Regions from separate parts of the Halobacillus litoralis genome, predicted to be linked through region 2. Evidence: predicted binding sites of a transcription regulator. Region 2 holds the regulator's gene; the other holds the start of a gene.

Region 1 (11,956 bases), 740 kb from region 2:
TCATTCGATTCGGCCTCGTTATCGGTATCATCGGGGTCGTAGGGTTTCAATGGAAACACTGGTGGCTTCTTGAGAGTAAACCTCTTTCGCAGTTGTTAACGATGGGGATGGGACTTACTGTTTTATACCTTGTACTATTGTTCGTTTTTCGTCTAATCCGAATGGAAGAAGTGAAAATGATCCCCTGGTGGAACCGCCTCTTCCACAAAAAATAACCGCCTGGAAGCGGTTATTTTTTTGTCCTCTTTGTTAATTTCACTTCGTTCACTAAAGATCCCTTTTCTTGAAGACTCAGTTTCAAGATGTTCTTGGGGTTCGTTGCCCGACTTAAGCGTCAGGGGTGGCTGGGAAGCTACTCGCTTTCCTGTGGGGGGAGTGGCGAGCTTCCTCGGGCTAACGCCCTGCGGGATCTCACCTATCTCCTTTCTCCCACGGGAGTCTCGCAGCTTCCCAACCTCCCCATTCCATGTAAGGAAGAAACGAACCCCTACACTGAGAGAAAGTGTCCCCCATTCTTACTCCTAAGCAGGCATAAAGCCCTCTGTTTTAAACTTTTACGTTCTGAATGTCCACTTGGGAGAGTTAATATTATCCACTTCCCACAATCATACAAGCTGATTTTTCCAGAAGTGGTTTCGAGACACTGATATAGCAAAAGGGCGTAGGGGAATGGCGAGACTCCTGCGGGAAAAGAGTGCTAGGTGAGACCCCGGAAGGCGTCAGCCTGAGGAGGCTCATCGCGCTCCCGCGGAAAGCGAGTGATTCCCCGCAGCCCCCACCCACTCAACAAAAGCCTCGAAATCAAGTCTTCAAGAAACCTGCCAGTTTGTTGAATAACTTAGATATCTTTCTCGAAGAAAGAGATGGATTATTGGAATTCGTTGTTTTGGTCGATTTGGACTTCTCCCTGATCGTTAATCGTACATAATGAAATTTCCTTGAAAGAATGAAACCCTTGCTTTCGTACTTCATTTACGAGCCATTGTTTATTTTTTCGGATTGTTTGAAGACCACTATATTGCACTTCACCATCAGCAATTAAAACAACGGCATAATCAGAGCTGCCGTCATCTTTCTTTTCGAATACTGAGAGCTTCCCAGATGGTTCCAGGATCGCATAAGCGACGTCACCGACTTGTTGAATGCCGTGTTCTCGCAATTGTAACAATAAATCATTGAAATTATAACGCTGCCGCTTCATCTCTTTCTCATCTACTTTTCCATGTTTAATAATAATGGAAGGCTTTCCATCGAACCAATTTCTGAACCGCTGGTTTTTCAATGAAATCCATGCACTACCAATTTGGATGGCAAGGAGAACGGCCATCGGTACAATGGCTTTCCAAATAGCCTCATCTGGATTTTCTATAAGGAAGACGGCAATTTCAGCGAGCATAATAAATACGACCAGATCCATAACACTAAGTTCACCAATTTCCCTTTTTCCCATGAAGCGGAAAACAAGAAGGATAATCAAATAGGTGATAAGTGTGCGAATGATAATGCTGACTACCAACCCGAGCACAACCTTTCCTAAAGGTTTCCCTTTAGTTAACATCACCTATTTTTCCTGTTTTATTAAAGAAATGGCAGCAAATATCGGAACCAAACGTAAATGGATGAAACGATTAAGGAGAGTATTAAAACCGGAAGGCCGTAGAGTGAGAATTTAATAAAAGGGATCGGTTTATTCTGGCTGGCTGCTAAACCGGCAACAACCACATTGGCAGATGCTCCGACAAGGGTGCCGTTCCCTCCAAGACATGCCCCTAAAGCTAAAGACCACCAGACCGGATCGACGTTCATCATTCCATATCCCTGAAGCTCCTGCACTACAGGGATCATAGCGGCCACGAACGGAATATTGTCGACCACACCCGAAAGAATTCCTGCACTCCAAAGCATCACCATTGAAGTGACCGGCATATCTCCACCAGAGATCCATACCATTCCCCTAGCTAACTCATCAATCACGCCCACCGTCTCTAATCCCCCAACAAGCATAAACAAGCCCATGAAGAAGAATAACGTCACCCATTCGACTTCTTGAAAGACATGTTCCACATCAAGCTCTTTCTCTGACAAAAACAATAACAAGAGGGCTCCACTGACAGCAATAGTCGTAATATCCATATGGATAAACGGATGCATCATAAAACCGATGATAGTCAGCAGCATTACGGAAACGGATTGAAAGAGCAAAGGAGACATTTTCAAATGTTCTTTCGCCTCTACTTTCATTAAATCTTCAGCTAATGCCCGATCATACGTGAGTCCTTTGCGGAATAACAAGATGACGCCAATCGTTACGAGGATAAAGATAATCAATACCACAGGTCCTAGATGATAAAGAAAGGATACAAAGCTAAAATGGTCCACCGCCTGTCCGATCATAATGTTCGGAGGATCACCGATAAGTGTAGCCGTACCCCCAATATTAGAGCTGAAAATCGTCATGATCAGATAAGGGAACGCCGGTAATTTCAAACGATCTACGAGGGTTAATAATACAGGTACAAACAAGAGGACCGTCGTAACATTATCTAAAAAAGCAGACCCTACCGCTGTAAACAGAGCTGTTACTAGCAAAAGCGGAACAGGTCTTCCTTTTACAAGCTGAGCTAACCAAATAGCTAAAAAAGTGAAAATCCCTGTTTTTTTCGTGATAGAAACCAAAACCATCATAGAAAAAAGGAGGGCAACGGTATTCCAGTCTATAAAACCAAAAGCTTGTTCCCACTCATAAATCTTTGTCATTAAAAGAAGAACGCCACCTGCTACAGCTACCAGTGCACGGTTTAACTTCTCCGTCATAATCAGTACATAGCTAGCTACAAAGATAAGGATTGCGAGTACAGTTGACATAGATCTTCCCCTTTTTGGACGGACTTTACTAATACTTATTCAAGTCCAGAAGAAAATATCTGCTTCTATCTATAGAGTTTTCATGCATATAGATAAAAGTGACAAGCATATCAAGGGGGGATGGGATGAAAAAGTTATTGTCAGGGGTCCTGGGGTATGGAGTCGGCTCTATTTTCATTTTGATGATTGTATTTGCTGGAGTGTTAGCACTTTTACTAAGGTTTACTGGGATGGAATATGAGACACTCAATCAATTGGCTTTAGTCGCCGGTATTAGCATATTAGCCATAGGTGGCATGCTGGCTGCTTATAAGGGAGAACAGAAGGGATGGCTCTCTGGAGGGATGACAGGGCTGATCTTCGTCAGTGCCATGGTTCTATTTCAGGTCATTTTTGAAAACTCATGGGTGTCCCTGCCTCAGTTGAGTTATTTTGGAGGCCTGGTTCTTGCTGCCTGGCTTGGAGGCATGATAGGGGTCAACCTGCCAAGGAAAACCGTAAAAAGGTGATAAAACGTAAAATCCCGCTACAAGAATATGTAGCGGGATTGCATTTGATTAGCTCAATTTTTCACGTACGGATGAACGATCGAATTTAAGTTGAGTACCATCTTGTACAGAAATCACAAGCGTACCTTCATCAATCGCATGAATCGTTCCGTGAAGTCCTCCGATTGTTATAACTCTATCGCCTTTTTGGAGGTCCGACTGCATTTGTTGTACTTTCTTCTGTTTCTTTTGCTGCGGTCGAATCAATAGGAAATAGAAAATGACAAACATTAGGATTATAGGAAGTAAACCTACTAATGTATCCATTTATTTTCCCCCTTTCTAAAAGTTCTTTGCGTTTGGTTTGTTGAAACCATACATTTCAAAGAATTCTTCTCTAAAGTCACCGAGTCGATCTTCTCTAATGGCTTCACGCACTTGCCTCATTAAGTTTAACAGAAAATAAAGATTATGATAAGTCGTAAGTCTGAAACCGAATGTTTCATTAGCTTTGACTAAGTGGCGGATATAAGCCCGGCTGTAATTCCGGCATGTGTGGCAATCACAATTCTCATCAATGGGACGGAAATCACGTGCGTATTTCGCATTTCTCACAACAAGTCTTCCCTCAGAAGTCATCAGCGTACCATTCCTTGCAATTCGTGTTGGGAGTACACAGTCAAACATATCGATTCCGCGGATGCTTCCATCGATAAGTGAATCAGGAGAACCGACACCCATCAGATAACGGGGCTTTTGATCCGGCATCAGAGGAGTGGTGAATTCAAGAACACGGTTCATAACGTCTTTCGGCTCACCAACAGACAAACCACCGATGGCGTAACCCGGAAAGTCCATAGACGTCAGGTCACGAGCACTTTGACGGCGTAAATCTTCATACTCTCCACCCTGAATGATCCCGAATAAGCCTTGATCATGCGGACGTTTGTGTGCTTCCAAGCAGCGCTCAGCCCAGCGGCTCGTACGCTCTACAGAATCTTTCATGTACTTATGCTCGGCAGGATATGGGGGACACTCATCAAAGGCCATCATAATATCCGGTCCAAGGGCGTTTTGAATGTGCATCGCTTTTTCTGGAGATAAGAAGAGCTTTTCCCCACTAATATGGTTACGGAAATGGACACCCTCTTCTTCAATTTTTCTAAGATCACTCAAACTGAAGACTTGGAATCCGCCGGAGTCCGTTAGAATGGAACCGTTCCAATTCATGAACTTGTGAAGGCCACCCGCCTCTTCAACGATGTCTTCCCCGGGGCGCAGCCACAAGTGATACGTATTCGAGAGGATGATTTGTGCGCCCATGCGCTCCAACTCTTCCGGACTCATTGTCTTAACGGTTGCTAGTGTACCAACAGGCATAAACATTGGTGTTTCAAAAGATCCGTGTGGAGTATGGACCTTTCCTAAACGTGCGCCTGTCTGCTTACATGTTTTAATCAATTCATATGTGATTGCCATGATTTCTACCCTTTCTCACTCTTGATCCATAAGATCATTTTATGAACATCGCATCTCCAAAACTGAAGAAACGATACCTTTCTTCTACTGCCTGTTTATAGGCTTCTAAAATAAAGTCGCGACCGGCAAAGGCGCTGACCAGCATAATTAATGTGGACTTCGGCAAATGGAAGTTTGTAATCAATCCATCGATGGCTTTCAGCTTTTGAGGAGGATAAATGAAGATATCCGTCCAACCGCTTGCCTCTTTGAATGTTCCGTGATCACGGATGATCGTCTCGAGCGTTCTGGTTGAGGTTGTACCAACAGATATAATTCTTCCGCCTTTTTCTTTGACCGTATTCAACTGATTGGCTGTTTCTCCACTCAACTGATAGAATTCGGCATGCATATCATGTTCCTCCACTTGATCTACACTGACGGGTCGGAAGGTGCCGAGCCCTACGTGAAGTGTCAAATACGCAAGTTCGATCCCCTTTGCCTGCAAATCCTCTAACAGTTCTTTTGTAAAGTGCAGTCCGGCTGTAGGAGCAGCTGCTGAACCTTCTTCTTTCGCATAGACGGTCTGATATCGATCTCTATCAGACAACTGCTCTTTGATATATGGAGGTAAAGGCATCTCTCCTAGAGATTCCAATACCTCAAGGAAAATGCCTTCGTAGCTGAATTTGACCTTGCGTCCTCCATGCTCTTGCAATTCCGTACACTCGGCTACAAGTTTCCCTTCTCCGAAGACAATCTTGGTGCCTACTTTTACCTTTTTCGCGGGTTTGACAAGCACGTCCCACTCATCATCTTCAGTCTGGTGAAGAAGAAGGACCTCTACTTTTCCACCGGTCCCCTCTTTAGCACCGTATAGCCGAGCAGGTAACACCTTCGTGTCATTCAATACAAGGCAGTCACCTTTTTCTAAGTAATCAGTGATTTGAGAAAAATGCCGATGTTCAATGGTTTGTTCTGTACGATCACAAACCATAAGCCGGGAAGCAGTCCGATCTTCTAATGGAACCTGAGCGATCAGCTCCTCCGGCAAATCAAAATCGTATTGCTTGATATCCATGTGAATCCCCTATTCTTATGTTTAATGTATCAAAATTTTCTTATGAAATAGAAAATTAACGAAAGGACAATGCTCACAATAATGGAAGTCATAATGGGAAAATAGAACGTAACGTTTCCTTTTTTAAAGCTAAGGTCCCCTGGTAATTTTCCAAATATACTCCATAGTATACCGATCAATATGAACACAATCCCTATTACAATAAAGATTTTACCAAAGCCCGTCAAGAGCCAGGCACCTCCCTGTTGAAATGAGCGTAGGCTTTAGGTGTGACCACACGGCCTCTTGGTGTCCGTTGGATATAACCGATTTGCAGCAAGAAGGGCTCATATACATCTTCAATCGTCTGAGGCTCCTCTCCAATCGTTGCGGCAATCGTATCCAAGCCTACAGGCCCTCCCTGGAAGCTATCCATGATCCCTTTCAGCAACTTGTGATCGATAAAATCAAGACCTTCTGCATCTACTTGCAGCATGTTCAACGCTTCCTTTGTCGTTTCCTTGCTAATGACTGTCTCACCTTTTACTTGAGCAATATCGCGGACACGCTTTAACAAGCGGTTGGCAATCCTTGGGGTTCCTCTGGAACGACGCGCGACTTCAACAGCTGCCGCACCATCGATTTCAACAGAAAATATTTCTGCTGTCCGTTCTACGATGGAACAAAGCGCTTTGGTATCGTAATATTCCAGACGGCTGTGCACCCCGAACCGATCTCTGAGAGGTGCGGAAAGCAACCCGGCTCGAGTGGTGGCACCGACCAATGTGAAAGGGGGAAGATCGAGCCTTACAGAACGGGCACTTGGCCCCGTACCTACGACGATATCAAGACAGAAATCCTCCATTGCAGGATAGAGGACTTCTTCTACAGAACGTGGAAGGCGATGGATTTCATCGATGAAGAGGACATCCCCTGGTTCCAAAGATGATAATATCGCGGCCAAATCCCCAGCCCTCTCAATCGCTGGACCAGCTGTTGTTCTAAACTGAACGCCCATCTCATTAGCAATGATCGAAGCAAGTGTGGTTTTACCTAACCCAGGTGGTCCATACAACAGCGCATGATCAAGCGGCTCGTTTCGCATTTTTGCTGCTTCAATGAAGATGCTTAGATTATTTTTCACCTGATCCTGACCAATATACTGCTTCAGAGTTTCTGGTCGTAAACTAAGCTCAATCTCCTGATCGGTATCCTGTTGTTCTCCAGATATCATGCGATCCTCCAAGATTCATCCCTCCTCACCTTAAGATTTCATCAATAGTTGCAGCCCTTGTCTGACATAATCATCCACGCTGCCATGTTTGGCTTTTTCAAGTTCTGTACGGACAAACTTCACTTCTTTTTCTGTATAACCTAAAGCCTTCAACGCTTCAATTGCGTCGTCCACTACAGCCCTTTTCTCTTTCGATGTTAAATCTTCCTGATAGAAAAGGGTGTCCTCATTATCTTCATCAGGAAGCCAGACAATAAGTTTCCCTTTCAAGTCAAGGATCATCTGACGAGCTGTCTTCTTTCCTACTCCCGGAAATTTCGTTAAGTATTTATCGTCTTCCTGCTCAATGGCCGATACGAATTCTGGTACGCTGACGGTTCCAAGAATAGCAAGAGCTCCTTTAGGTCCAATCCCGGAAACGTTCAGTAATTGAGCGAATAGTTGTTTGTCTTCTTTTTTCTTGAATCCAAAAAGCGATTGATTATCTTCTCTTATATAATGGTACGTATGTACTTTGACTTCCTTGTTCATCGAATCTTGAAAATGATATGGATTTGCGCATAGCACTTCATATCCTATGCCGCCTGTTTCTATTGTCAACGACCCTTCATCGAGTGTCGTCAATTGACCTTTCACGTAACTAATCATTGTAAAATTCCCTCTCTACCCTTTATTGCTATCCTTCCTATTGTAACATACAAGCACATGTTCGCCCATGAATAAAAGCCGTGAATCGCCCTTAAAACGGAACAAAACAGCCACAACTAATGGTGGCTGTTTCACGTCTCTTATACTTCCTCTTCTTTGGAAAATTGACGAACGACTTGCTCAAAATGCCGGTGGTCCTTGATTTTAATCCCCTGTTTCAACTCATGCTCTCTTTTACTTTCAAGCGGCTTAATGGGGATAGGTTTAAAGGACTCAATGACCTTCCCTTGATCAGGAAGACCTTGAAAGACGGCTAATTCCCCATCCTCTGTCAAACCAAAATACCCTGTCTGTTTTGTCAAAGGAGAAATATCATCAACTTCTCTTTGAAAAACTACTTGATCCAATTCCTGTTCTTCAACCGTCCATCCCTCATAGGAAGCCCAAAAATCCATCATAGACCAGATGGTTTCTTCTTTCTTTGTGGTTTCTGTCACACCATCTATATAATGCTCCTTCAGAATGACTGTCAATTTCAAAGGTTCAGGCTTAACCAATGTTTCCACTGACTCTGATTGCTCCTCCTTGCCCTGGATGACTCTTTGTGGCGTGTTATCTTTAAAGGTTTTCGGTGGAGTTTGATCAATGATCGACCAACTCAATACAGCAACGCCTATGGCTAACCCAACAATTAAGGCCCATCGTTTCATGACAGGATCCCCCCTAAATAAAAATAACTTCTGTTTCTAGTGTGTCCAGAAACAGAAGTTATTATCATAGCAATGGGAGATCACGATAATTTTTCCAGAATCGCCTCATCTGCATCAAGGTTGTGATAGACTTCTTGAACGTCGTCATTATCCTCGAGCATATCAATCAGTTTCAACATTTTTTCCACGCCTTCTTCACCTAGTTCCGTATAGGTTTCAGGAATCATGGTCACTTCACTTGTGGTAAACACATATCCACTAGACTCCAAGGCCTGTTTTACATCAGAAAAAGATTCCGGATCTGTGTAGATCTCAAATTGTTCTTCTGTTGTTTCCATTTCCTCTGCACCGGCTTCTATGACTTCAAGCATCATTTCTTCTTCATCGGCCTCTGTTGCTTCCCGGTCGATGACGAGATAGCCTGAGCGGTTGAACATGAAGGACACGCAGCCGTTTTCCCCTAAGTTGCCATCATTTTTATTGAAAGCGTGTCTGACGTCTGCTGCCGTACGGTTTTTATTATCTGTCAACACTTTAACCATGACCGCTACCCCGCCAGGACCGTATCCTTCATACGTATATTCCTCATAATTGACACCTTCGAGATCTCCGGTCGCTTTCTTAATGGCGCGATCGATGTTATCTTTCGGCATATTGTTTGATCTTGCTTTATCTACAGCTATACGCAGGGCAGGATTGGTTTCTTGATCGCCGCCTCCTTGTTTCGCCGCCATGAAAATTTCGCGAGCAAGCTTCATGAAGAGTTTTCCGCGTTTCGCATCTTGAGCACCTTTTCGATGCTTGATATTACTCCATTTTGAATGGCCAGCCATTGGACATTCTCCTCTCCCAGACAAATCTTATAGTTCCATGTATCTTTACGTAAGCTCACTTACGCATTGGACTCTATTCTCTAATATATCACAATCCCCATTTTTCTTGAAAGCAAACCCTTTGCCCCTATTGTTGATTGAAAAAGTTACGAAATCTCTGTCTAATTTTATCAGGTGCTTCCGATTCTCTTGCATTGAAGTTTTTCATTTCATCCCAGCTATTGTTATTCGTATAGACAATCAAGTCTTTATCTGTCACTTGCTTTACCTTGGCTTCTATTTTCTCCGGGATCGACTTATCTCTGAGATCATACGGGTTAATCATGACCGCCACGTACATACGTTCATCGGTCGAATAGGCTTGAGTCATCGTAATTTCTTTTAGTTCATTGACTTTCTCCACAACTGCCATGGCATCTTCGTTATTAAAATCATTGTCGTGGGAACGATTGGTTTCGCCATACTTCGCATTTCTGAACTCTTCCTCTGCTGTACGTTTGAAATAACTGTCTTTCCCTGTAGGAATCTGCCCCCGTCTTTCAATGGCTCCATCTTGTGCATAACCAAGAGGTTGATAAGGGGAAGATTCTTCTTCTTTCGGTTCCGCGGTTTCATCCGCCTGACATGCGAACATGAATAACGAGGTCAACATAAGAATACTAACAATTTTCCACATAAAAACATTCTCCTTTTACCCTTACTATGGGTTCAAGAAGAATGTTTTAGTCTGTCAATATTCGCCAAGCTTATTTCGGAGGCGCAGGTGGCATTTGACGTTTGTGCGCAGAGCGCTTGTGCATCGCTTCAATAATATTTCGATCTTCTTCAGGGATTTCTTCCCCTTTCAAATGACGATCAATCATATCATAACTCGTGCCCATTTCGTTCTCATCTGTCTGCCCTTCCCACAATCCTGCACTTGGTTGTTTATGGATCACTTCATCAGGTACACCCAAATATTTAGCCATTTCTCGTACTTCACCTTTAGTGAGGTTGGAAATAGGAACGAGATCCACGCCTCCATCCCCAAACTTCGTGAAGTACCCGGTGTACCATTCGGCTGCATTATCTGTACCAACCACTAAGTATTTATGGTTGGTTGCAATTGTATAGAGGGTACTCATTCGTAGGCGGGCTCTCAAATTAGCATCAGCTAACTTTTCTTGTTCTTCATTGAAAGATCCAGCATCATTCAATTGCTGTTTGATCGTTCGGAACATGACGTTGTGTGTTTCCGTTAAATCAACGGTCATTATTGGAAGGTCACATGCTTCCACAACGCTTTTTGCATGAACTTGGTCATCGGATTGACTTTTACATGGCATGATTACACCCAAAGAATTATCGGGGAATGCTCTCTTTATCAGGTTGGCAACGACAGCGGAATCGATTCCACCACTGACCCCGACGACTAACCCTTCTACATGTGCCTCTTTGACTTTTTCCTGTAGCCAGGATACGATTTTTTCAACTTTCTGTTCCACCGGATTGTTCATCCTTTCACACATATGATATCTAATCATAGCATATGCTCAGCATATCGGACAAACTTCTTCCGGTTTTCCCATGCTTTTTCCAATTTTCTCATATGGCGCGGCATTGATGCTTCTTCTCTCAGGCTTAAGCGGTACCCATATAGCCATTCCCTTAAAAGATCAGCCGGGACGAGGACCCCTTTCCACCAGATCTCCTTATCATTAACATGTGGAAAGTACGGCAACAATGTAGATTTCCTAAGCTCCACGTATGGTAAAAAACGCTGAGCCAATTGAATGTGATCATATAAACGAGGACCTGTATGCAAAAGGTCAAAATCAATCATTTTTATATTCTTATCGGAACCGACAATGAAGTTATGATGAGCCACGTCTCCATGAAGCCATTCATTACGATCCCAGGCTCTCTCCTCAACTTCCCCCAAGGGATGATTCGTAAAATCTTCCAAACGCTTGCTCATGCAAGCATGCAGTTCCTGGTACATTTCCCGCTTCCGTAACTCTGTGAATAGATCTTTCGTTTCTTCAAATTGTTCTAAGCGCCTTTCCCATTTAACATATAGTGGATCTTTAGGAACCGACAATACTCCAATTCCTTTGGTTGTTCGATGAAAGTGATGGAGAATACGGACCGCTTGTTTTCTGTCCATATGCCGGCTGAAGTCTGCATGCCTTCCTTCCACGCATTCAAATAAAGCCCAGTCACAACCAAGTTTACTGATGGTAAAAACTCGATCATAGAAAGGGTACGGTCTTGCAGCTATTTTATACGCATAATTCCAATGTTCGAAAAACTCCACTTGTTTTTCAATCACATGAAACCGGCGGTATCCCTTTAAAATAAATGGCTGCCCGTCATACTGGATTTTGTACACCTTCGGTTTGATGGTCTGTTCATATTCAATCGGAAGCTTTTCCTCTGTTTGCATCCATTGAAAAAGGCGATCCGTGTATGAATCGCCCATTCGATGTTCAGCTTTCATCTACATCATCTTCCCTCCAAGGCTGTTGATATCCTTGGCCCATCTGTTGGGGATCCCACTGCCCCATTTGTTGTGGATACGGTTGACCCCAACCTTGCTGTGGCTGACCCCATCCCATGTGAGGAGGTTGCTGCGGTCCATAACCCATTGGGTGCTGCATCCCCCCCATATGGCGCTTGCT
Region 2 (11,956 bases):
TAGGTGAGGGTAAACTGGAAGAAATAAAAGAAGCAGCCGAGGAATCTGAAGCTGAGCTTGTCATATTTAATGATGAGTTATCTCCTGGTCAGCTTAGAAACATAGCGGATAGGGTCGGTGTGCGCGTGATCGACAGAAGTCAGCTGATCCTTGATATTTTTGCAGGAAGAGCCCGTACAAAAGAAGGGAAATTGCAGGTAGAACTTGCTCAACTGCAATATATGCTTCCTCGGCTATCCGGACAGGGGACAGCGTTATCCCGGTTAGGTGGAGGAATTGGTACACGAGGTCCTGGTGAAACCAAATTGGAAACCGACCGCCGTCATATACAACGGAGAATTGATGATATCAAGAAGAGGTTGGATACGGTCGTTAAACAACGAGAGCAATACCGGAAGCGGAGAAAAGAAAACCGCGCCTTTCAAGTGGCAATCGTCGGTTATACGAATGCTGGTAAATCGACTTTCTTCAATAGAGTAACCGATAGCCAGTCCTTTGAAGAGGATTTATTGTTTGCTACACTCGATCCTTTGACAAGGCAGATGAGCCTTCCTTCTGGCTTTTTGGCTCTCCTATCTGATACGGTAGGATTCATTCAGGACTTGCCAACGACGCTCATAGCAGCATTCCGATCTACGTTAGAAGAAGTGACAGAGGCAGATTTTATCGTTCATATGGTTGATGCTTCACACCCTGATCATATGCAGCAGGAAAAGACTGTATTGAAGTTGTTGGACGAACTCGGGGCTGGTCAACTGCCGATACTGACCGTATATAATAAGAAAGATCTACTGAAGGAGGATTTCATTCCGCACTCCTTCCCTTCGCTGACAGTGAGCGTGCATGATCCAATCGATCGTAAACGTGTCCTTCATAAAATCGAAGAGGTTTTAAGAGAAGAGTGGGATGAGTATGATGTTTTCGTGCCGGCTTCTGAAGGGAAACGGCTGCAGCAATTCAAGGCCTACAGTATGATTACGAGCATAAATTTTTATGAAGAAAAAGAGGGCTATGCCCTTCACGGTTTCATCCATCCCGAACACCCATTGAAACATCAAATATTATAAATATGAACAAAACGTTGGAACAACGAAATATACTGCAAGATAGGAAGAGGACCCATCATGAACATTCAAGAAATGAAACAACGTGTAGAAAAAGAGATTAAGAACCAACATCATAGGGTTGACGAGATTGTCGATTACAATCAAGAAAAAGTTTTAAAGGCCTTCCATAAACTGAGGGTCAGCGATTCTCATTTTAACCCGACAACAGGTTATGGCTATGATGATTTCGGGCGAGACACTCTGGAAGCATTGTATGCAGAGATATTCAAAGCGGAAGATGCGCTTGTCAGACCTCAGCTCATCTCGGGAACACATGCAATCACCACAGCCTTATTCGGGGTATTACGTCCGGGTGATGAACTGCTATACATATCAGGAGAACCTTATGACACCCTAAGAGATGTCATTGGTTCTGAGGACAAGAAAGATACAGGTTCTCTACGTGATTTTGGTATCAGCTATCAAACCGTTCCTTTAGAAGAAAACGGAGCTTTTGCCCATGATAGAATCCGAACAGCTATGCAAGATAAGACGAAGGTGGTAGCCATCCAAAGATCAAAAGGATACGAGGACCGTCCTTCATTCCTCATTGACGAGTTACAATCCATCATACGATTTGTGCGTGACATAAAAGACGATGTGATTATTTTTGTTGACAATTGTTATGGTGAATTCGTAGAAACGAAAGAGCCGCTTGAAGTAGGCGCTGATATGATCGCTGGTTCGTTAATTAAGAACCCTGGAGGTGGAATTGCCAGAGTCGGTGGGTACATTGCAGGACGTAAATCCCTCATTGAAAAATGCAGCTATCGATTGACAGCTCCTGGGCTAGGGAAGGAAACAGGCCCGAGTTTGAACAGCCTGCAAGAGATGTATCAAGGGATTTTCCTTGCCCCTCATGTCGTGGGAGAAGCTTTGAAAGGAGCTATTTTCACTTCGAAATATTTAAGTGAATGGGGTTTCGACACCAATCCTGCTTATGATGTGAAGAGAACAGATTTAATTCAATCCGTCAACTTTAAAACCGCTGAACAAATGATCAGCTTCTGTCAATCCATTCAGCAGGCATCCCCGATCAATTCCCAATTCAAACCAGAGCCAAGCGTCATGCCGGGGTATGAGGACGAAGTGATCATGGCTGCAGGGACTTTCATTCAAGGAGCCAGTCTCGAATTGACCGCCGACGGTCCTATTCGCCCCCCATATACAGCCTTCGTCCAAGGGGGATTGACTTATGCGCATGTAAAGATCGCTGTCGTACAAGCGGTGCAACAGTTGGTAGAAGAGGGTATGGTCAAAGCTTGAAGCAAAGGGAATGGTAACCCTTTCAAAAAACATCTCCAAATTGTGTGAACATTCCTCACATATGTTGACATATCCCTTTCGTGACGTATAATTAAAGTATCATTCTTATGGGGAGGTGGCACATCGATGAGTGATGAAATTCGTCGTTCTATGCCGTTATTCCCGATGGGGATTGTTCAATCATTGACAGACCTTACTGCACGGCAGATTCGGTACTATGAACAGCACGAGCTTGTTCAGCCGGCCCGTTCAGAAGGGAACCGACGTATGTTTTCATTCAATGATGTCGATCGACTTCTTGAAATTAAAGACTTGATCGATCAGGGTGTGAACATGGCCGGAATCAAGAAAGTTCTGAAGCTGAACGATCAGCCAGATAATGAAGTATATGATGAGGATCAGGTGAAGGAAGTACACAATGAACTTACCGAAAAAGAACTTCGTCGTATGCTGCAACGAGAACTATTCACAGCGGGAAGACAAGGTAAATTAGCAATCAGACAGGGAGAAATGTCAAGGTTCTTCCATTAATATTGTGTTGAGAGGAGAAATTCAATGGGTTTAACTAAAGAAGAAATTTACAAAAAAATCGATGAGGAAAACGTCAAGTTTATCCGTCTGCAGTTCACGGATATGCTTGGTACAATCAAAAATGTGGAAATTCCACTTAGCCAGTTGGATAAAGCTATTGATGGCATGATGATGTTTGACGGATCCTCTATTGAAGGTTTCGTTCGTATCGAGGAGTCTGACATGTATTTGGTCCCAGACCTGGATACTTTCGTCGTCTTCCCTTGGACTTCTGAAAAAGGGAAAGTTGCACGATTCATCTGTGACATCTATAACCCAGACCAAACTCCTTTTGAAGGATGCCCACGCTACAATTTGAAGCGTAACATCAAAAAAATGGAGAAACTCGGATTTTCTGCTTTCAACATTGGTACAGAACCTGAATTTTTCCTATTCAAATTAGATGAAAAAGGCGAACCAACGATGGAATTGAATGATAAAGGTGGCTACTTCGACTTAGCACCGACCGACCTTGGCGAAAACTGCCGCCGGGATATCGTCCTAGAGCTTGAGGAAATGGGCTTTGAAATTGAGGCCTCTCACCATGAAGTAGCTCCAGGCCAGCACGAAATTGACTTCAAATATGCGGATGCAATCAAGCATTGTGATGATATCCAAACATTCAAACTCGTCGTTAAAACCATTGCACGTCAACATGGTTTGCATGCAACATTCATGCCTAAACCATTGTTCGGTGTAAACGGATCTGGTATGCACGCGAACATGTCTCTTTTCAATGAAAAGGGCAATGCGTTCTTTGATGAGAAAGGGAAGGAACAATTGTCTGAGGTGGCTTATCAGTTCACAGCAGGCATTATCAAGCATGCAACGAACTTCACAGCCGTGACGAACCCTACCGTCAATTCCTACAAACGTCTTGTGCCAGGGTATGAAGCACCGTGTTATGTAGCATGGTCCGGTCAAAACCGTAGTCCGCTCGTACGTGTTCCTACATCCCGTGGATTGAGCACAAGAATCGAAGTACGCAGTGTGGATCCATCAGCGAACCCATACATGGCGATGGCTGTACTTCTTGCTGCTGGACTTGATGGTGTGGAAAATAAACTGGAAGCACCTGCTCCTGTCGATCGAAACATTTACGTGATGGATAAGAAAGAGCGGGAAGCTCACGGGGTGAAAGACCTGCCTGCTACATTGTATGATGCACTGGAAGAGCTGCATCAGGATCCGATTATGGTAGAAGCCCTAGGGGAACACCTATTTGAACACTTCATTGAAGCGAAAGAAATCGAATGGGATATGTTCCGCACCCAGGTTCATCCGTGGGAACGCGAACAATATTTGCAGACGTATTAAAGTATAAAACCCTTGAAGCTTTTAGCTTCAAGGGTTTTTTATGTATTTCTATACTTTCGATGGGGAGTTACATGTAACAAAAATAAGAACAAACGCTCCAGTTATAGAGGGTTACCAATGGAAGCGTACTTCCAGCTTATGAAACTGGAGAAGATTAAGTTGGCGTGGATCTATATCAATCGCGAAGGCGTCATATCACAAAGAGTGGTGAGAGTGGTCGACATTCAGGATGAACAGATCATTGCTTACTTCTATGAGCGAAAACAGGTGGGAACGATTATAAAAGATCATATATTGTCTGTACTTCCTTTAACATCTATCCGTAAAAGTTATGGAGTATGACATAAGTAAAGAAAGAGGCGAGGTTTAACTAAACCTCGCCTCTTTCTTTTAGTGTACGGTCCTGTAAAGACCTACGACTTTCCCAAGAATGGATACATCCTGTAATAGAATGGGTTCCATCGTTGCGTTCTCAGGCTGCAAGCGAACATGATTTCTTTCTTTGAAGAACCGCTTCACAGTGGCTTCTTCGTCTTCCGTCATTGCAACAACGATGTCGCCGTTCTGAGCGGTCTGTTGTTGTCTGACGATGACCATATCCCCGTCAAGAATTCCTGCCTCGATCATACTTTCACCTTGTACAATTAGTACGAAGGTGTTGTCATCCGACCCTGCAAGTGAATCGGGTAGAGGGACATATTCTTCAATGTTTTCAACAGCTGTAATCGGTGACCCCGCCGTGACTTTACCGATTACTGGAGCGTAAGAAGCTTCACTTCTCGGGATGCTGTGATCTTCTTCTAATTCAATTACTTCAATGGCACGAGGTTTGGTCGGATCGCGTCTAATATATCCTTTTTTCTCCAATCTGGACAAGTGACCATGCACAGTCGAACTTGAAGCAAGACCAACGGATTGACCGATCTCCCTTACGGATGGTGGATATCCTTTTGCTAGAACCTGTTCTTTAATAAAATCTAGTATTTCCTGCTGCCGCTTTGAAAGTTTACTCATAGATTAGCACCTCGTACATAGGATTATAGTAACCACATTGTACCACTTATATTTCAAAAATACAAACACGCGTTCGAAAAAAACCATTGACAAGAACCTGTGTTCGTATATAATGAGAATTAACAAACGCGAACACAGGTTCTTAAGAACGTTCGTTCTAGGAAAGCGGAGGGGTTATCAATGTTTAATAAATTATCTAAGCTGGATTACACCTACATCATTCTTTTTATTGTTAGTTTTATCATTCTCTATTATTCTATGGTCACAGCTGTTTAATAGAGAAAGAGAGAGGAACATCCAAGTGAGAGTAATTTTATATTGCAGGGTAAGTACGGAAAAAGAAGCTCAAGTGACTTCTTTAAAGCGGCAGAAAGCTGAGTTGACATCCATGGCGGATCATCACGGCTTCGAAGTTGTGGAGTGCATTGAAGAACAAGCGAGTGGTTACGATATTGAACGTGAAGGGATTTTCCGCATGCTGGAATGCTTTTCTTCAGGGCGTGCGGAAGCCTTATTAATCCAAGATGAAACACGATTAGGCCGAGGAAATACGAAGATCGCTTTGTTTCATCAATTGAACCGTTTGAAGGTCAAGGTGTACTCCCTTTCCAACCATGGAGAATTACAGTTATCGGAATCAGATTCGATGGTATTACAGATTGTTGGCATCGTAGAAGAATACCAAAGGAAAATACATAATATGAAAATACGGCGGGGGATGAGAAAAGCGGTAGAGGGCGGCTATGATCCATCCGCCAACTTATCCAACCGTGATCAGGCACCCGGTCGTGAGAGAATCGACTTTCCTATTGAAGAGGTTGTTCGATTAAGGAAAAATGACTTGACATTCAAAGATATCGCAGCGACTTTGAGAGGGTTGGGATATGATGTATCAAAAGCTACGGTGCATCGCAGATACAAAGAGTACCTATCGCTTGAAAAAGAGGAAGAATCACGGTAATATAGGATGTGTGGACAAGGATCTTTGGATTTCTTGTCTTTTTCATGTTTTACGATCCAGACTATGATTAAAGGAGAAGGATCTATGTTATCAAAAGAAAAAATTAATCGTATAAATGAGCTAGCTAATAAATCTAAGCAGGAAGAGCTTTCGAAGGAAGAGAAAGCGGAACAACAGAAGCTGCGCCATGAATATTTGAAAAATGCGCGCGCATCCTTCAAGAATCAGCTGAAAGGTGTGACCGTCATTGATCCGAAAGGGAATGACGTAACTCCAGAGAAGCTTCGTCAAATGCAAAAGAACGAAAAAAAGAATTAAGGCCAAATCGTCCGTATTCGATAATTTTCGAATGCGGATTTTTTCTTGTTTAATTCCCTGAATAAGGGGGAAATTAGGTTTGAGGCTGTGCGAAATTTTGCACAAAGCTTGTTTCGAAATGAATTTCATTATAGGATAATACATGGTACATATACCTGAAACGAAAGGGGAATGTTGAACATGGCAAACAGCCTTGAACAAACATCAATCAATACGATTAGAACTTTAACAATCGATGCAGTAGAAAAAGCAAACTCCGGACACCCGGGGATGCCGATGGGTGCAGCACCGATGGCATATACGCTATGGACTCAGTTCATGGATCACAATCCGAAAAACTCGAACTGGTTTGACCGCGACCGTTTCGTCCTATCAGCTGGACACGGATCTATGCTTCTTTACAGCTTGCTCCACTTATCCGGTTATAACGTGACGATGGACGACCTTAAGTCCTTCCGTCAATGGGATTCAAAAACCCCTGGGCACCCAGAGTTTGGTCATACAGACGGTGTAGAAGCAACTACAGGTCCCCTAGGGCAGGGTATTGCAATGGCGACCGGAATGGCGATGGCAGAAGCTCATCTTTCCGGGAAATATAATCGCGAAGGGTACAACGTTGTTGACCATTACACATATACGATTTGTGGTGATGGTGACTTGATGGAGGGTGTATCACAGGAATCAGCTTCTCTTGCCGGTCACCTAGGCCTTGGTAAATTGATCGTTCTTTATGATTCCAACGACATTTCTCTTGATGGTGATCTTGATCGTTCCTTCAGCGAAAGTGTTGAAAAACGCTATGAAGCGTATGGATGGCAAGTGATCCGTGTAGAAGATGGAACGAATACAGAAGAAGTTGCGAAAGCACTAGAGAAAGCAAAAGCGAACACAGATCAACCAACAATGATCGAAGTGAAAACAGTCATTGGGTATGGTTCTCCTAACAAATCTGGTAAGTCTGCTTCACACGGTGCTCCTCTAGGTGATGAGGAAGTAACAGCTGCAAAACAGTTTTACGAGTGGGAACACGAGCCGTTCCACGTACCTGAAGAGGTCTATCAGGACTTCAAAGAAAAAGTTCAACAAAATGGTCAGGATAAAGAAGAATCTTGGAACAACTTAATGGCTCAGTACAAAGAGGCGTATCCGGAGCTTGCGGAAGAATTTGAGCGCGCAATCCGCGGAGAGCTTCCTGAAGGCTGGGATCAAAGCCTTCCAACATACCAGGTAGGAGACAGCCCTGCAACACGTGCTGCTTCAGGAGATGCGATCAATGCACTTTCTAAAGCTATCCCTAATTTCTTTGGTGGTAGTGCCGATCTTGCAGGTTCAAACAAAACGGCCGTTAAAGATGAAGAAGACTTTTCACGTAACAACTACGCTGGTCGAAACATCTGGTTCGGTGTTCGTGAATTTGCTATGGCGTCTGCCATGAACGGAATGGGCCTTCATGGAGGATTAAAAGTTTATGCGGGTACATTCTTTGTCTTCAGTGACTACCTGCGCCCAGCTGTTCGTCTTTCTGCCCTACAGAACCTTCCAGTGAACTATGTCTTCACTCATGATTCTGTTGCCGTTGGAGAAGACGGTCCGACTCACGAACCTGTGGAACAACTGGCTTCTCTTCGCGCGATGCCTAATCTTTCTGTGCTTCGTCCTGCGGATGGGAACGAAACCAATGCAGCGTGGAGACTTGCTTTAGAGTCTGAATCGACTCCAACCGCACTTGTCCTTACACGTCAAGGTTTACCGACCCTACAAGGTACAGAGGAACATGCCTATGAAGGAATGAAGAAAGGGGCATACATCCTTAGCGATTCTGATAAAGAAGAGCCGGATGCGATCCTGCTTGCTTCAGGTTCAGAGGTGCAATTGATTGTTGAAGCTCAAGCTGAATTGAAAAAGAATGGTTACGATGTCCGCGTTGTCAGTGTACCTTCTTTCGATCGCTTTGAAGCTCAGCCTAAGGAATACAAGGAACAGGTATTGCCTTCTTCTGTCCGCAAACGTCTGGCAGTTGAAATGGGCGCTTCATTCGGTTGGGACCGATATGTAGGTTTGGATGGTTCCGTCATCGGAATCGACAAGTTCGGTGCTTCTGCGCCAGGAAATACTGTAATTGAAAACTATGGTTTCACGGTAGAAAACGTAGTGAAGCATGCGGAAAACTTGATGAAATAAACAAGAAAGAAGCTGCCAGTTCCTAAGGCAGCTTCTTCTTATTCTGAGAGTTTCAATATCATCTCAAAAATGAGGGATGAAAGTAAGGACAACCATTTTCGGTTTCCCTACGCGATATGATATAATAGGCATAAGAATGATTGTTGTCTCTGGTACGGTCATCGTTCATAGCAGATGACTCTATTTTCATGGGGGTCCTGTTGCTTACACATAGACGCTTGACCCTTGTAGTAGCCTCTGAATTATGGTCATATTGAAACGACTATTGTATTCTACAGAACGTTTTACTATACTGTTATGGGAGACAACACGAAGGAGGAAGACGAAGTCATGACATTGGGGATCGTTTGGGTCATCATCATTGCTTTATTGACTCTTGTCGGTGGTGCAGCTCTAGGCTTCTTCATCGCAAGAAAGTATATGATGAATTATTTGAAAAAGAACCCGCCAATTAACGAACAAATGTTACGTACACTGATGATGCAGATGGGCCAAAAGCCTTCGCAGAAGAAGATCAATCAGATGATGCGTTCAATGAACAATCAAATGAAATAATGACACAAAGCCTTCTTTCGTGAATGAAAGAAGGCTTTCTCTATGAGAACTTCTTTAGATGTTCACAAGATAAACATCGTGTTAGGCGTAAAGCTCTGATACAATAGGAGGCGACTATGAATGAAGGTGTGATGATTGAATGGATGTGAATCTTTTCCTTGCTTTCGGAGCAGGGTTTTTATCGTTTATATCCCCATGTGTTTTTCCTCTATACCCTGCATTCCTCTCTTATATTACAGGGATGAGTGTACATGAACTAAGGGAAGACAATGGGATGCTGAAAAGAGCAAGTCTGATTCATACGGTTTTATTCTTATTAGGATTTACGACGATCTTTCTGATATTAGGGTTCTCAGGTTCGTTTTTTGCCCAGTTTTTTATACAGTATGAATCCTTGATACGTCGTTTAGGATCCATTCTGATAATTTTCTTCGGTTTTGTCATTATTGGAGTATTCAACTTTGATTTCTTGATGAAAGACAGGAAGGTAACTTTCAAGAATAGACCCTCTGGATACATAGGTACGTTTCTTATCGGACTTACATTTTCACTCGGTTGGACGCCATGTACAGGCCCTATACTAGCTTCTGTCCTTTCATTAGCTGCTGATTCTCCTGATCTTTTCTTAGTCATGATGCTGTCTTATTCCCTCGGTTTTTCCATTCCTTTCTTGGCCTTATCCTTTTTTATTGGCAAATTGAGTTGGATTAAAAGGCATAGTACGGGAATTGTTAAGGTAGGTGGGTATATTATGATTCTTGTCGGAATTGCACTTTATTTTGACTGGATGACGATGCTTACTTCCTACCTTGCCGGGCTCTTTGATTTCCACCAGGGGTTCTAAGCCGTGGATTTTAGTGAGCATTTATATTAAGATGATAGAAGAGAAAAAATAAAGGAGCTTTTTGATGACCCAGACCAACGATATTATATTAAGAACGACAACCACACTTATAGCTTTTATCCTACTAGGGTTTTCGGTTTATTTATTTTTTGCTGGCCATAATGCTCCAGGTGGTGGAGGGTTTATCGGTGGTTTAATGACTGCTGCAGCAATCATCCTCATGTATATGGCCTATGGAAGTAAGGCAATGGAAAAGATTTTGCCGATTAATTTCCGTTTTCTGATACCTGTTGGATTGATGGTAGCAGCAGCAACTGGAATTGGTGGAATGCTTTTTGATGCGCCTTTCCTTACCCAGACGTTTGCTTACTTTCAGCTGCCAATCCTAGGTAAGACCGAACTTGCTACGGCCCTTTTGTTCGACCTTGGTGTTTATCTAGCTGTTGTAGGGGTGACAATGACGATCATTTTGACAATTGCCTACGACAGGGAATAAAAGATAAACCCCGTCATGGCTAGAGTTTTGAGTGTAGATGATTGCATGGACATGCATCTAACTCTGAAGAATATAAGGGAGAACGGACAACATGTACTCAGGGGGCATGAGTAAATGGTCTTACCGGCCTTTCAATGTTGTACAAAAGACTTCACCGTCTAACCCCATTATGGTGAAACTCGTGTCCTGGATGCCCTAGAATCTTGTGTTGAACTGATATTAAGGACAGAGTAGAAAGAGTGAATCGTTATGTTTTGGTTAATTGCAAGTACCATTGTCGCTGCTGGTATGGCCACAGCGATGATTTTCGTCCGATTGAGAGCGGCAAAAAAACCGGCAAGTGTAAAAAAGATCATTCTGCCACCTTTCATGATGAGCACAGGAGCTCTTATGTTTGTGTTTCCGGTGTTCCGAGTAGAATGGACCCAGGTGATTGAAGCCATGCTCATTGGAGTTATTTTTTCCATCTTTCTCATTCGTACTTCTAAATTTGAAGTGAGGGATGGAGATATCTATTTGAAACCATCAAGGGCCTTTGTCTTTGTCCTTTTTGGACTCCTGATTTTGAGAATCGTTTTCAAGCTCATGATCGGACAGCATGTTTCCCTTGGGGAGACGAGTGGAATGTTCTTTTTGCTCGCTTTCGGGATGATCATGACATGGCGGATCGCCATGTTGAAACAATACTTACATTTAGAAAAAAAGTTGGAATTAAAAAAGGACCTGGCTTTAGCCGGGTCCTTTTTAACGTTCAATAAGTGGGTCGTAAGGGCTCATGTCTATTTTTTTCTCTTCTAACTTTTTGACGAGAAACTTATGGTCCCGCTTTGGGGTCGCACGTATGTAGCCCTCAATCAAAATCTCCTGTGTGATTATCTTTTTCTTCTTTTGAAGGGCAATTTCTCCGATGCGTCCTGCGATCTTCTGTCTTGCTACATCCCGAAACAGTTCAGGAACGGGAGAGATCAACTCCTCCAGTAGGTCTTTTTGCTCTGAGGACCACATGTGTTTTGTCTTGTCCACGTAATATTCTTCCCAATCAATGATCGATTTCCCGTCCTCCTTTGGAAGACGCTTCAGGAATTTGCGGAACATAAAAAAACCGCCAATGCTCATCAGACCAACCATGATGATAATCCACCCGACGATAAATAGGGCAAATCCACCTGACATAATATCACCTGTTTCATTATCTTAGACTTATCTAATTTCATTATAAAAGGTTGGTCCTTTAAATACAAGCATGCGTTTTTGTAGGCTTTTGTATAAAAATTATCGAATTCAGAAAAATTTGTGGTCATTCATTTTACTTATAAATCGTTTTCATT

The links. The regulator LexA, encoded in region 2, represses DNA repair genes until DNA is damaged. The targets are predictions, from matches to a motif close to CGAACATATGTTCG.
Region 1: a site for LexA is predicted at 7,804-7,817, ahead of ruvA (Holliday junction branch migration protein RuvA). Genes of this name have one in related genera too.

What each region holds. Positions count from the first base shown of each region.
Region 1 is NZ_CP129016.1:2,200,450-2,212,405, reverse strand. It holds gene spoVB (stage V sporulation protein B) at 1-215, shown strand, start outside; gene LC065_RS11125 (DUF421 domain-containing protein) at 869-1,558, opposite strand; gene LC065_RS11120 (ArsB/NhaD family transporter) at 1,579-2,865, opposite strand; gene LC065_RS11115 (TIGR04086 family membrane protein) at 2,991-3,374, shown strand; gene yajC (preprotein translocase subunit YajC) at 3,423-3,680, opposite strand; gene tgt (tRNA guanosine(34) transglycosylase Tgt) at 3,696-4,835, opposite strand; gene queA (tRNA preQ1(34) S-adenosylmethionine ribosyltransferase-isomerase QueA) at 4,867-5,892, opposite strand; gene LC065_RS11095 (DUF2905 domain-containing protein) at 5,922-6,119, opposite strand; gene ruvB (Holliday junction branch migration DNA helicase RuvB) at 6,116-7,117, opposite strand; gene ruvA (Holliday junction branch migration protein RuvA) at 7,136-7,753, opposite strand; gene LC065_RS11080 (BofC C-terminal domain-containing protein) at 7,894-8,463, opposite strand; gene LC065_RS11075 (YebC/PmpR family DNA-binding transcriptional regulator) at 8,544-9,296, opposite strand; gene LC065_RS11070 (YhcN/YlaJ family sporulation lipoprotein) at 9,424-9,972, opposite strand; gene nadE (NAD(+) synthase) at 10,043-10,780, opposite strand; gene LC065_RS11060 (aminoglycoside phosphotransferase family protein) at 10,816-11,775, opposite strand; gene safA (SafA/ExsA family spore coat assembly protein) at 11,781-11,956, opposite strand, start outside.
Region 2 is NZ_CP129016.1:2,941,409-2,953,364, reverse strand. It holds gene hflX (GTPase HflX) at 1-1,067, shown strand, start outside; gene LC065_RS15130 (methionine gamma-lyase family protein) at 1,125-2,372, shown strand; gene LC065_RS15125 (MerR family transcriptional regulator) at 2,499-2,903, shown strand; gene glnA (type I glutamate--ammonia ligase) at 2,928-4,259, shown strand; gene LC065_RS15115 (hypothetical protein) at 4,377-4,601, shown strand; gene lexA (transcriptional repressor LexA) at 4,650-5,273, opposite strand; gene LC065_RS15105 (YneB family resolvase-like protein) at 5,575-6,234, shown strand; gene LC065_RS15100 (DUF896 domain-containing protein) at 6,319-6,552, shown strand; gene tkt (transketolase) at 6,733-8,733, shown strand; gene LC065_RS15090 (YneF family protein) at 9,064-9,288, shown strand; gene LC065_RS15085 (cytochrome c biogenesis CcdA family protein) at 9,428-10,132, shown strand; gene LC065_RS15080 (Na(+)/H(+) antiporter subunit B) at 10,197-10,628, shown strand; gene LC065_RS15075 (CcdC family protein) at 10,878-11,426, shown strand; gene LC065_RS15070 (DUF2621 domain-containing protein) at 11,373-11,801, opposite strand.